Regions from separate parts of the Streptococcus sp. 210928-DFI.4.42 genome, predicted to be linked through region 3. Evidence: predicted binding sites of a transcription regulator. Region 3 holds the regulator's gene; each other region holds the start of a gene.

Region 1 (3,280 bases), on a different contig from region 3:
TATTGGTCTTTTGTTCAACGATGTGTTCAATAGTTTTTTCGCTGATGACAGGGGTTTCCTGATCGGTGACATGTTGACCTTGCATTTCCTTGTATTTCGCGATTTGGTCGCGGAAGTAGGCTGCTTTTTCAAAGTCTTCTTCGCGTGTCGCTTGGGCTTTGAGGTTTTCCGCTTCAATCAAGCGCTGGTCGATCACTTTTGGATCCACAAAGTTTAGGGTCAGGTTCATCTTAGATCCCGCTTCATCCAACAAATCAATGGCCTTGTCTGGCAGGAAGCGATCTTGGATGTAGCGGTTTGAAAGAATAGCTGCCGCTTCGATGGCCCCGTCTGTATAGTGGACGTGGTGGTAGTCTTCGTATTTTTTCTGGATGCCCTTGAGGATGGTGATGGTTTCTTCAACCGTTGGCTCATCGACCTTAACGGGCTGCATCCGACGTTCCAAGGCTGCATCTTTTTCAATGATACGGTATTCATTGAGGGTAGTAGCACCGACTAATTGGAGTTCTCCACGCGCCAAGGCTGGTTTGAGGATATTTCCAGCGTCCATATTGCCCTCACCAGCTGATCCTGCGCCAACAATTTCATGGATTTCGTCGATGAACAGAATCACATCTTCACGTTGACGAATTTCATCCATTAATTTTTGCATGCGTTCTTCGAATTGACCACGGATGCCTGTGCCCTGAACGAGGCTGACGACGTCTAGGCGGATGACTTCTTTTCCTTGCAATTTATGTGGAACGTCGCCATCGACGATTTTTTGAGCCAGGCCTTCCACTACGGCAGTTTTTCCGACCCCAGGCTCTCCAATCAGAACCGGATTGTTCTTGGTTCGACGGTTGAGGATTTCGATGACACGGATAATCTCCTCGTCACGGCCAATGACAGGGTCAATATCCCCTTTGCGGGCAATTTCTGTGACATTGATGCCGAACTCTTCTAACAGTCCTTTTGGCTTTTGAGGGCGTGCTTGACGAGGGTCTTGACCACCACCACGGTTATTGTTTTGGCCGTAGCCGCCACCTCCATAACTGCCTCCGGATTGAGTTGGAGGGGTTTGAGGTTCTTGCGGACTTTGGAAGTTTCCAAGGTTATTGAAGAAATCTTCAAAAGGATCTCCAGTGAGTTGGCTCCGTTGGGTCATGCCTTTCAAGAAGCTGTTATTTGGGTCTGTTTTCATAATTTTATAGCAATTTTGACAGAGGTCTACTTGCTGCTGACGTCCATTTACATTTGTATATAAATGGATGGTTGATTCATTTATTTTACAATTTTGACAAAGCATATACATACCTCACAGTAGGTTTTTAATGGTTTTCCATCAAGAGACAAGCCTATTTTTAAAAGGTCAAAAATAGTCAAAGATTTATAGTTTCATTATATCAGTATTCTAGAAGTTTGCAAGAATTTGCTACGGAATGTCGCTAAGGATTGAAGAAAAAGCAAATCAATGGAAAAATGTGAATTTTTATTGGAAGAGCTTTCTCTTTTATGATAAAATAGGAGAGTAGAAAGTAAAGAGGAGAAATAAAATGGAATCACATTTAGTACGGATTATCAACCGTTTGGAGACGATGACAAAAGACGGTGGAAACTTGAAACGTAATTTTGAACGTGACGGTGTTGTTGTCGCTGAAGTAGCCTACAACCACAATGAAGAAGAAGGTTCAACCTTTACACTTCGTGATGTTGAAGCGCGTGAAACCTATACATTTGATAGCATTGATTTAATTGCAATGGAAATTTATGAATTGCTTTACTAAGCAGCTGTGTGGATGAGTTTGGGGTGGTCTCAAGCTCATTTTTTGTCCATCTGGCTATAGTTTTCGTCTATAAGAAATTCTAATTAGGAACAGTTAGGTTTGAGAGTTGAAATCTGCTATAATAGAGAGGACTATTTTCATTACTTGACTAGAAAGAGAATTGACATGACGACAATCATTGATGGGAAGGCGCTCGCTACAAAATTACAGGGTGAGATTGCGGAGAAAACAGCACGATTAAAAGAAGAGACAGGAGTTGTGCCTGGCCTCGTTGTCATCGTAGTAGGAGATAATCCAGCTAGCAAAATCTATGTAAGAAATAAAGAGCGTTCTGCTATTGCGGCAGGCTTTCGGAGTGAAGTGAGACGACTTCCTGAAAGCATTAGCCAAGCTGAATTATTAGAAGTGATCGAACACTACAATCAAGATCCCCTTTGGCATGGGATTTTGGTGCAGTTACCACTGCCTAAGCATATCGATGCGGATGCAGTCCTTTTAGCGATTGATCCGACAAAAGATGTGGATGGTTTTCATCCATTGAATATGGGACGCTTGTGGGCTGGAAATCCTCTCATGGTGCCTTCAACTCCCGCTGGGATCATGGAGATGTTCAAAGAGTACGGGATTGATCTAGAAGGGAAGCGAGCAGTCGTGATTGGTCGTTCCAATATCGTTGGAAAACCAATGGCGCAGTTGCTCCTCGCCAAAAATGCGACGGTAACCTTGACCCATTCTCGGACCCATCATCTGCCTAAAATTGCTAGAAGAGCAGATATCTTGGTTGTTGCGATCGGTCGTGCGAAATTTGTAACAGCAGACTTCGTGAAAGAAGGCGCCGTTGTTATTGACGTCGGAATGAATCGCGATGAGAATGGCAAATTGTGTGGGGATGTCGATTTTGACTCCGTTGCCCCTTTGGCCAGTCATATTACTCCGGTACCAGGAGGGGTTGGGCCTATGACCGTCACCATGCTGATGGAGCAGACCTACGAAGCAGCTGTTCGTGCCTTAAAAAAATGAAAGTGTGAACAAGATGAAGTTTGTATTTGATTTAGATGGAACCCTGTCATTCGATGGTGTCACAATCGATGATGAAATCAAACAGGTCTTATTGAGAGCAGAAGAATTTGGCCATGAAGTCGCCTTTGCTTCTGCACGTTCTTACCGGGACTGCTTGGGCCTTTTAGGGGACCCATTGAGTCAGCAACTCGTGATTGGTTTAAATGGTGGATTGGCCTATCGTCAGGGGCAATTGGTATATGAGGACCAATTGGACAAGGATGTGTATCGGGAAGTCCTTGGCTTTTGCCGCCATTACAATCTACCATTTTTTGTGGATGATACCTTTGATTATAGCGGACAGATTTTGGAAAAGATTCCTTTTGTTGCTAATGTAGATCCCCTCAAGAAAGCCCAATATCGTTCATTAGAGGAGCTGACAGATCCGATTAAGGTCGTGATCTATATGGGTGGCCATGAGGAGCTCGTGGATGAGATCATCGAGCGGATCGAAA
Region 2 (3,280 bases), on a different contig from region 3:
AAAGGCTTGGTCGAAGGCCGCAAGGTCTATGCCAATATGACCAAGTACATCAAGATGACGGTCTCTTCTAACTTCGGGAACATCTTTTCTCTGCTCTTTGCCAGCATCTTTTTGCCTTTCCTTCCAATGGCTCCCGTTCATTTGATTGTGCTCAATCTTATCTATGATCTTTCTTGTATCGCCCTTCCTTTTGACAATGTCGACAAGGAATTCCTCAAGAAACCTCGTATCTGGGAAGCAAACTCTATCATGCGTTTTATGGCCTGGATTGGTCCCATTTCATCTGTATTTGATATTATTACCTACATGCTTCTTTACTTCCTTGTTGTTCCTATGATTTTAGGTCATGGCTACAACCATGGAGCAGCAGATGCAGCAGCCTTTATCATGGTGTTCCAAACTGGATGGTTTATCGAATCCATGTGGTCTCAAACCATGGTTATCCATATGTTGCGTTCACCAAAACTGCCATTTATCCAAAGTCGTCCAGCCTTCTCAGTCGTGGTGACGACCCTAGCAGCAGCCTTCTTTGTAACCTCCCTTCCATATAGTCCTTTGGCTTCTATCTTGAAGTTGAGCCAACTAAATGGATTGTACTTTGTTCTATTGTTTGCTATTATCGTCCTTTATATGCTGAGTGTGACGGTTGTCAAACGTATCTATATTAAGAAATACAAAGAATGGTTGTAATTGATTGATAGAAAGAGTGAGTCCGAACTTAAAAAATTAAGTGTAAGGGCTCTCTTTTTTTTGTAAAATTTGGTATAATAAGAGGAATGTAAAGTTGGAAATGAAGATTTCCATGTGCTGTGAGTATCAAAGAGGGACTGAAAGAAAGAGTAGAGCTTGACTCCACTTTTATCATAGTTCTTTTTTGAAAAATAACAGCTTAGAAAGAAGGATCTCAAAATGGGAAAATTAGAAGTTATTACACATCCACTGATTCAACACAAATTGTCTATTCTCCGCCGCACGGATACCTCTACGAAGGCCTTTCGTGAATTGGTAGATGAAATTGCTATGTTGATGGGCTACGAAGTGTTGCGTGAATTGCCTCTTGAAGATGTTGAAATTGAAACTCCTATTACTAAAACCGTTCAAAAGCAAATCGCAGGGAAGAAGTTGGCTATTGTCCCAATTCTTCGTGCAGGGATTGGGATGGTCGATGGTCTCTTGAGTTTGGTACCAGCTGCTAAGGTTGGCCATATCGGGATGTACCGTGATGAAGAAACCTTGAAACCAGTTGAATACTTGGTGAAATTGCCAGAAGATATTGATCAACGTCGTATCTTTGTAGTAGACCCGATGCTTGCTACGGGTGGATCCGCTATTCTAGCGATTGATTCCTTGAAAAAACGTGGCGCTAGCCATATCAAATTTGTCTGCCTAGTATCAGCGCCAGAAGGGGTGAAAGCTCTTCAAGAAGCTCACCCAGATGTTGATATCTTTACAGCAGCCCTCGATGATCATTTGAATGAACATGGCTACATTGTTCCTGGTCTTGGAGATGCGGGTGACCGTTTATTCGGTACCAAATAAGAAACCATTCATGATTCGTCCGAAAGGTGCTTAAGATTTGACCTTTTTTGACCATTGGTTTATAATAGCACATATACTTTGAACCTCACGAATTGTGAGAATGAATGGATACTAAAGGAGAAGAATAGATGATTCCAGTAGTTATTGAACAAACCAGTCGTGGAGAACGTTCTTACGATATTTATTCCCGTCTGTTGAAAGATCGAATTATCATGGTAACAGGACCAGTTGAGGACCAAATGGCTAACTCCATTATCGCTCAATTGCTCTTCTTGGATGCCCAAGATAATACAAAAGATATCTATATGTATATCAATACACCAGGTGGCTCTGTCTCGGCAGGTCTAGCCATTGTAGATACCATGAACTTTATCAAGTCAGATGTCCAAACCATTGTCATGGGGATGGCAGCTTCTATGGGAACAATTATCGCTTCAAGCGGCGCGAAGGGCAAACGCTTCATGTTGCCAAACGCCGAGTATATGATTCACCAACCAATGGGTGGTACTGGTGGTGGTACCCAACAAACCGATATGGCGATTGCAGCAGAACACTTGCTCAAAACACGGAATAACTTGGAAAAAATCCTTGCGGAAAATTCAGGTCAATCCATTGAAAAAGTGCATGCTGATGCTGAACGTGACAATTGGATGAGCGCGCAAGAAACACTTGAATATGGCTTTATTGATGAAATCATGGCCAATAATAAATTGGACTAAACCATCCTATGGGAAGGTCCGTCAAGAGGCTGGGACAAAAGTCCTAGCCTCTCAATTATTTTTGGATTGTCGAGCAAAACGTAGTGGTTGAGTGGGCTCTACTACGCTGATTTCATCAGCTTTTACAGCCCTACTCAACTGTGCGGAGGTGGGACGATGAAATCGAATTCTAACGAATTACCATTTTCTGTCCCACTCTCTTTTTTGCTCTCATAAAAGAGTAGTTCTTTTTCTTGAAATTTGATATACTAGTAACAGAACGAGAAAGGGATTGACCATGTTTGAGAAACAAGAAAGAACAGGCTTGATTGTTAAATTGTATTACAATCGAGACGGAAAAAAATTACAATCTGTCGGAGATGTCTTGTACCATTCTAAGAAATGCCGTTATGTCCAATTGTATGTGGACAGTGACAAGGCCGATCAAGTCATGGAAGACTTAAAAAAAGAACGTTATGTCAAAAAGGTCTTGCCTTGCCATCTCAAAGATTTAGATACAGATTTTGTGGGGAGTTTGCAACGATTGGAGACCCCATCTGTGGTCATAGAAGTTTAGAAAACGCAATCATTTGATGGATTGTGCTTTTTTTATTGACAATTGTCAGATAATTCGGTATATTCTTAATGTATTTAATTTAAGATTCATTTAAGGAGATCATTACAAATGAAGAAAAAATTTGCTCTTTCATTTTTAACCATTGCAAGCATCGCTCTTCTTGCTGCTTGTGGTGAAGTTTCTACTTCAGGTTCAAACACAACTGGTAACGAAATCGGCAAGGAACTAAAAGTCGGTTTTAACTTTGAAAAAACTGGTGAAGTAGCAGCCTACGGTAGCGCTGAACAAAAAGGTGCTCAATTGGCCGTTGATGAAATCAACGCTAAGGGTGGAGCTGATGGCAAAAAGATCGTTGTCACAGATAAAGATAACAAGTCTGAAACAGCTGAAGCAGCTACAGTCACTACAAACCTTGTCACTCAATCAAAAGTGAACGCTCTTGTTGGACCTGCAACTTCAGGTGCTA
Region 3 (3,280 bases):
AGCAAAAGGCTACCACCAGCTACGCTTGCATCTGGATCCAGCCCTCAATGACCCTCAGTCATCCAGAGCCATCCAGGTAGACCGATTTGTTCTCTCAGGGAAAGATAGTCAGCTACTCAGTCAAGAAGAGTTGCAACAGATCATCAGAGAAGGAGTAGAAAAGATCAAGGCTACTTCTCTCGAGCGCTTGAAAGCAGACCTCAAACCAACTGTTCAAGGACAATTGACGGACTTGACTCAGTTGTTGGATCAAGAGCGGCCAGATTTGGTTGCTGCAGCTAATCAAGTCGAAGCCCTTGAAACCATCTTAGAAGATGCTCGCAATTATGAACCGCTGACGCAGACACGCCCAGACGAAGGTGTTCGGGATTTGATTCTTGAAAAACCAGAACTACTCATCGAAGCGGAGGAGATTCCATTTGAGAGTCAAACGCGTGAGAACAAGGACTTGGCCAAGGGCGAAAGCCGGATCCTTCAAGCAGGGAAGGTCGGACGCCGCTTGAAATTGATCGAGGTTCGACAAGAAGAAGGCAAAGAAATTCGGACAGAAGTCGATGCCTTTGTCGAAGTGGATGCCCAGGATCAGATTACGGAAGTCGGGACGAAGGAAGCGGGAAAAAGTCCGTTGATAGCTGATATGCCGACTCCAACCACTCCTGTCACCCCAAGTAAGATGCAACCAGAAGTTATGACTCTTTCTCAAGCTGAAGACAAAAAAGAAAAAGGAAGACCTGTTCTCTTGCAACCGAAAACCCCAGAAGCAGTTTCTGTTTCGACTTCAGACCATCCGGAAAAAGAAGTGGTTAAAAGTCCTTCTCTACAATCGGAAGGAAAACTTCCTAAAACCGGTACAAAACAAAGTGGATTGTTTGCTTGGTTAGGTCTTCTTGGTCTAGGATTCTTGGGCGGAGGCGCGAAATTTGCTCGTCGCAAAGAGTAGCTCCTTCTTCGCATAAGAGGTTAGTTCTCACTAGCCTCTTTTGTTTTGCCTTTTTAAGAGATTCCTATTTCCATGGAGTCTTTGCTTTATTTACAGCCGTAAAAATTGTATAATAGTCAAATAAGGTCAATGATGAGAAGGAACACTCCAAGGCCATTTTTTATGGGCCAAAGAACAGAGCATCCATCTAGAAAAAAACAAGCCAGAAAGGAGCATCATGGCAAATAAGAACACATCTGATAGCATCGAAGCTTATATTAAGGCCTTGCTGGCTCAAGCTGGCATGGCAGAGCTCAAAAGAAGTGAGTTAGCCGATGTCTTTCAGGTTGTACCCAGTCAGATTAACTATGTCATTAAGACTCGTTTTACCGAGAGCCGAGGCTATATTGTAGAGAGCAAGCGCGGTGGTGGTGGCTATATCCGCATTGGCAAGGTCCAGTTTTCAGATCACCATCAGATGCTCCAAGATTTGGCAGCCAATATTGGAGAGACCATCAGCCAGCAGGTCTTCAATGATATCCTCCAGATGCTCTATGAAGAAAAATTATTGACAAAACGTGAGGCTCAGCTCTTGCTTGCGACGACCTCCGATGAGGTCCTAGGTCGAGATGCTCTCATCCTACGAGCAACGATGCTGAAAAAAATCATTCAACAAGTAGATAGAAAAGGAAATACCGACTAGATGAACTATTCAACAGCACTGTTAGAAAGTATAGAAGCGGCCCAAATACTAGCAGGCCACTATCAGGGGCATACCTTAGATACTTGGCATCTCCTGACGGCTATGGCCAATAATCCCTATAGCGTGGCAGGTTCTGTACTGAACGATTATCCTATGCAGATCGATGAGTTTCAGGATGCGGCGGAGCATATTACAGGCCAAGCTTTTCAAAGCGACAATCGGTATGAAATCTTCCCATTTTCTTATCGGATGGAAGCCATTATGAAGCACGCAAGAGAGATTGCCCAGGTCCTTCATGCCAAGACCTTGGGAACAGAGCATGTGCTCCTCTCTCTTCTAGCAGACCGTGGGACCTTAGCGAGCCAAGTCATGGAGTTTGCCGGCTTTGCCTTTACAGAGCAAGACAAGGGTGTTCCCGTTGCTTCCCTTCGAAAGAATCTAGAAGACAAGGCAGGCTGGGACAAAAATGATATTAAAGCTATCCGGAATCTTTATCGGGCCCAAAACCCTAACCGCCAAACTATGGGGAATATGATGGGCATGCCCCCAAGTACAAGTGGAGGTCTTGAAGACTATACCCGTGATTTGACAGAAATGGCGCGTGCAGGCCAGCTTGAGCCTGTGATCGGCCGGGATGCAGAGATTTCACGCATGATCCAAATCCTCAGCCGCAAGACCAAGAACAATCCTGTATTGGTGGGAGAAGCAGGGGTCGGAAAAACCGCTCTTGCATTAGGTCTGGCCCAGCGTGTCGCTAGTGGCAATGTTCCAGCTGAAATCGCACAGATGCGTGTCTTAGAATTGGATCTCATGAATGTCGTTGCAGGGACGCGCTTCCGTGGGGACTTTGAAGAACGGATGAACAATATCATCCAGGACATCGAAGAAGACGGTCACGTGATTCTCTTTATCGATGAACTGCATACCATTATGGGGTCAGGATCCGGCATTGATTCGACCTTAGACGCAGCCAATATTCTAAAACCAGCCCTGGCACGGGGAACCTTGCGTACAGTTGGAGCAACGACTCAAGATGAGTACCAAAAGCATATCGAAAAAGATGCAGCCCTTTCTCGGCGTTTTGCGAAAGTCACCATTGAAGAGCCAAGTGTTGCAGATAGCATCCAAATTCTCCAAGGCTTGAAAGAAACTTACCAGGACCACCATCATGTGACCATTACCGATGAAGCGATCGAAACAGCTGTCAAATATGCCCACCGCTATTTGACTAGCCGTCAATTGCCAGATTCAGCCATTGATCTCTTGGATGAAGCGGCAGCTACCGTACAAAACCGCGATTCCAACGGTCACGTAAAAGAAGAGTTGACCGCCTTGGATCGGGCCTTGATGGATGGCAAGTGGAAGAAAGCAGCCCAGCTCTTAGAAGTAGAGGCTGCTCCCGTTGTCTACAAAAAAGAAGTCACTGACCAAGATGTTTTGGTGACTTTGAGCCAATTATCTGGTATTCCAACTCAAAAACTGACTCAAACCGATGCCAACAAGTACCTCAACTTAGAAACAGAATTGCACAAGCGCGTGATTGGTCAAGACCAAGCCGTTTCGAGTATCAGTCGGGCTATTCGACGCAATCAATCAGGTATCCGTAGCAATAAACGTCCGATCGGTTCTTTCATGTTCCTAGGACCTACCGGTGTCGG

Evidence for each region. Region 3 encodes CtsR, which represses protease genes until heat stress. Its sites were predicted from a motif close to TTGGTCAAAAAAGGTCAAANA; they were not measured.
Region 1: a site for CtsR is predicted at 1,348-1,368, ahead of LIZ08_RS01935 (ATP-dependent Clp protease ATP-binding subunit). Genes of this name have one in related genera too.
Region 2: a site for CtsR is predicted at 1,574-1,594, ahead of LIZ08_RS00820 (ATP-dependent Clp protease proteolytic subunit). Genes of this name have one in related genera too.

Annotation. Positions count from the first base shown of each region.
Region 1 covers NZ_JAJCHF010000003.1:81,110-84,389, reverse strand. The annotation lists gene LIZ08_RS01935 (ATP-dependent Clp protease ATP-binding subunit) at 1-1,288, opposite strand, end outside; gene LIZ08_RS01930 (DUF1797 family protein) at 1,536-1,766, shown strand; gene LIZ08_RS01925 (bifunctional methylenetetrahydrofolate dehydrogenase/methenyltetrahydrofolate cyclohydrolase) at 1,932-2,786, shown strand; gene LIZ08_RS01920 (HAD-IIB family hydrolase) at 2,800-3,280, shown strand, end outside.
Region 2 covers NZ_JAJCHF010000001.1:172,568-175,847, reverse strand. The annotation lists gene mgtA (magnesium-translocating P-type ATPase) at 1-690, shown strand, start outside; gene upp (uracil phosphoribosyltransferase) at 910-1,539, shown strand; gene LIZ08_RS00820 (ATP-dependent Clp protease proteolytic subunit) at 1,668-2,258, shown strand; gene LIZ08_RS00815 (DUF2129 domain-containing protein) at 2,536-2,814, shown strand; gene LIZ08_RS00810 (ABC transporter substrate-binding protein) at 2,923-3,280, shown strand, end outside.
Region 3 covers NZ_JAJCHF010000023.1:7,878-11,157, reverse strand. The annotation lists gene LIZ08_RS08520 (alpha-L-fucosidase) at 1-940, shown strand, start outside; gene LIZ08_RS08515 (CtsR family transcriptional regulator) at 1,158-1,622, shown strand; gene LIZ08_RS08510 (ATP-dependent Clp protease ATP-binding subunit) at 1,623-3,280, shown strand, end outside.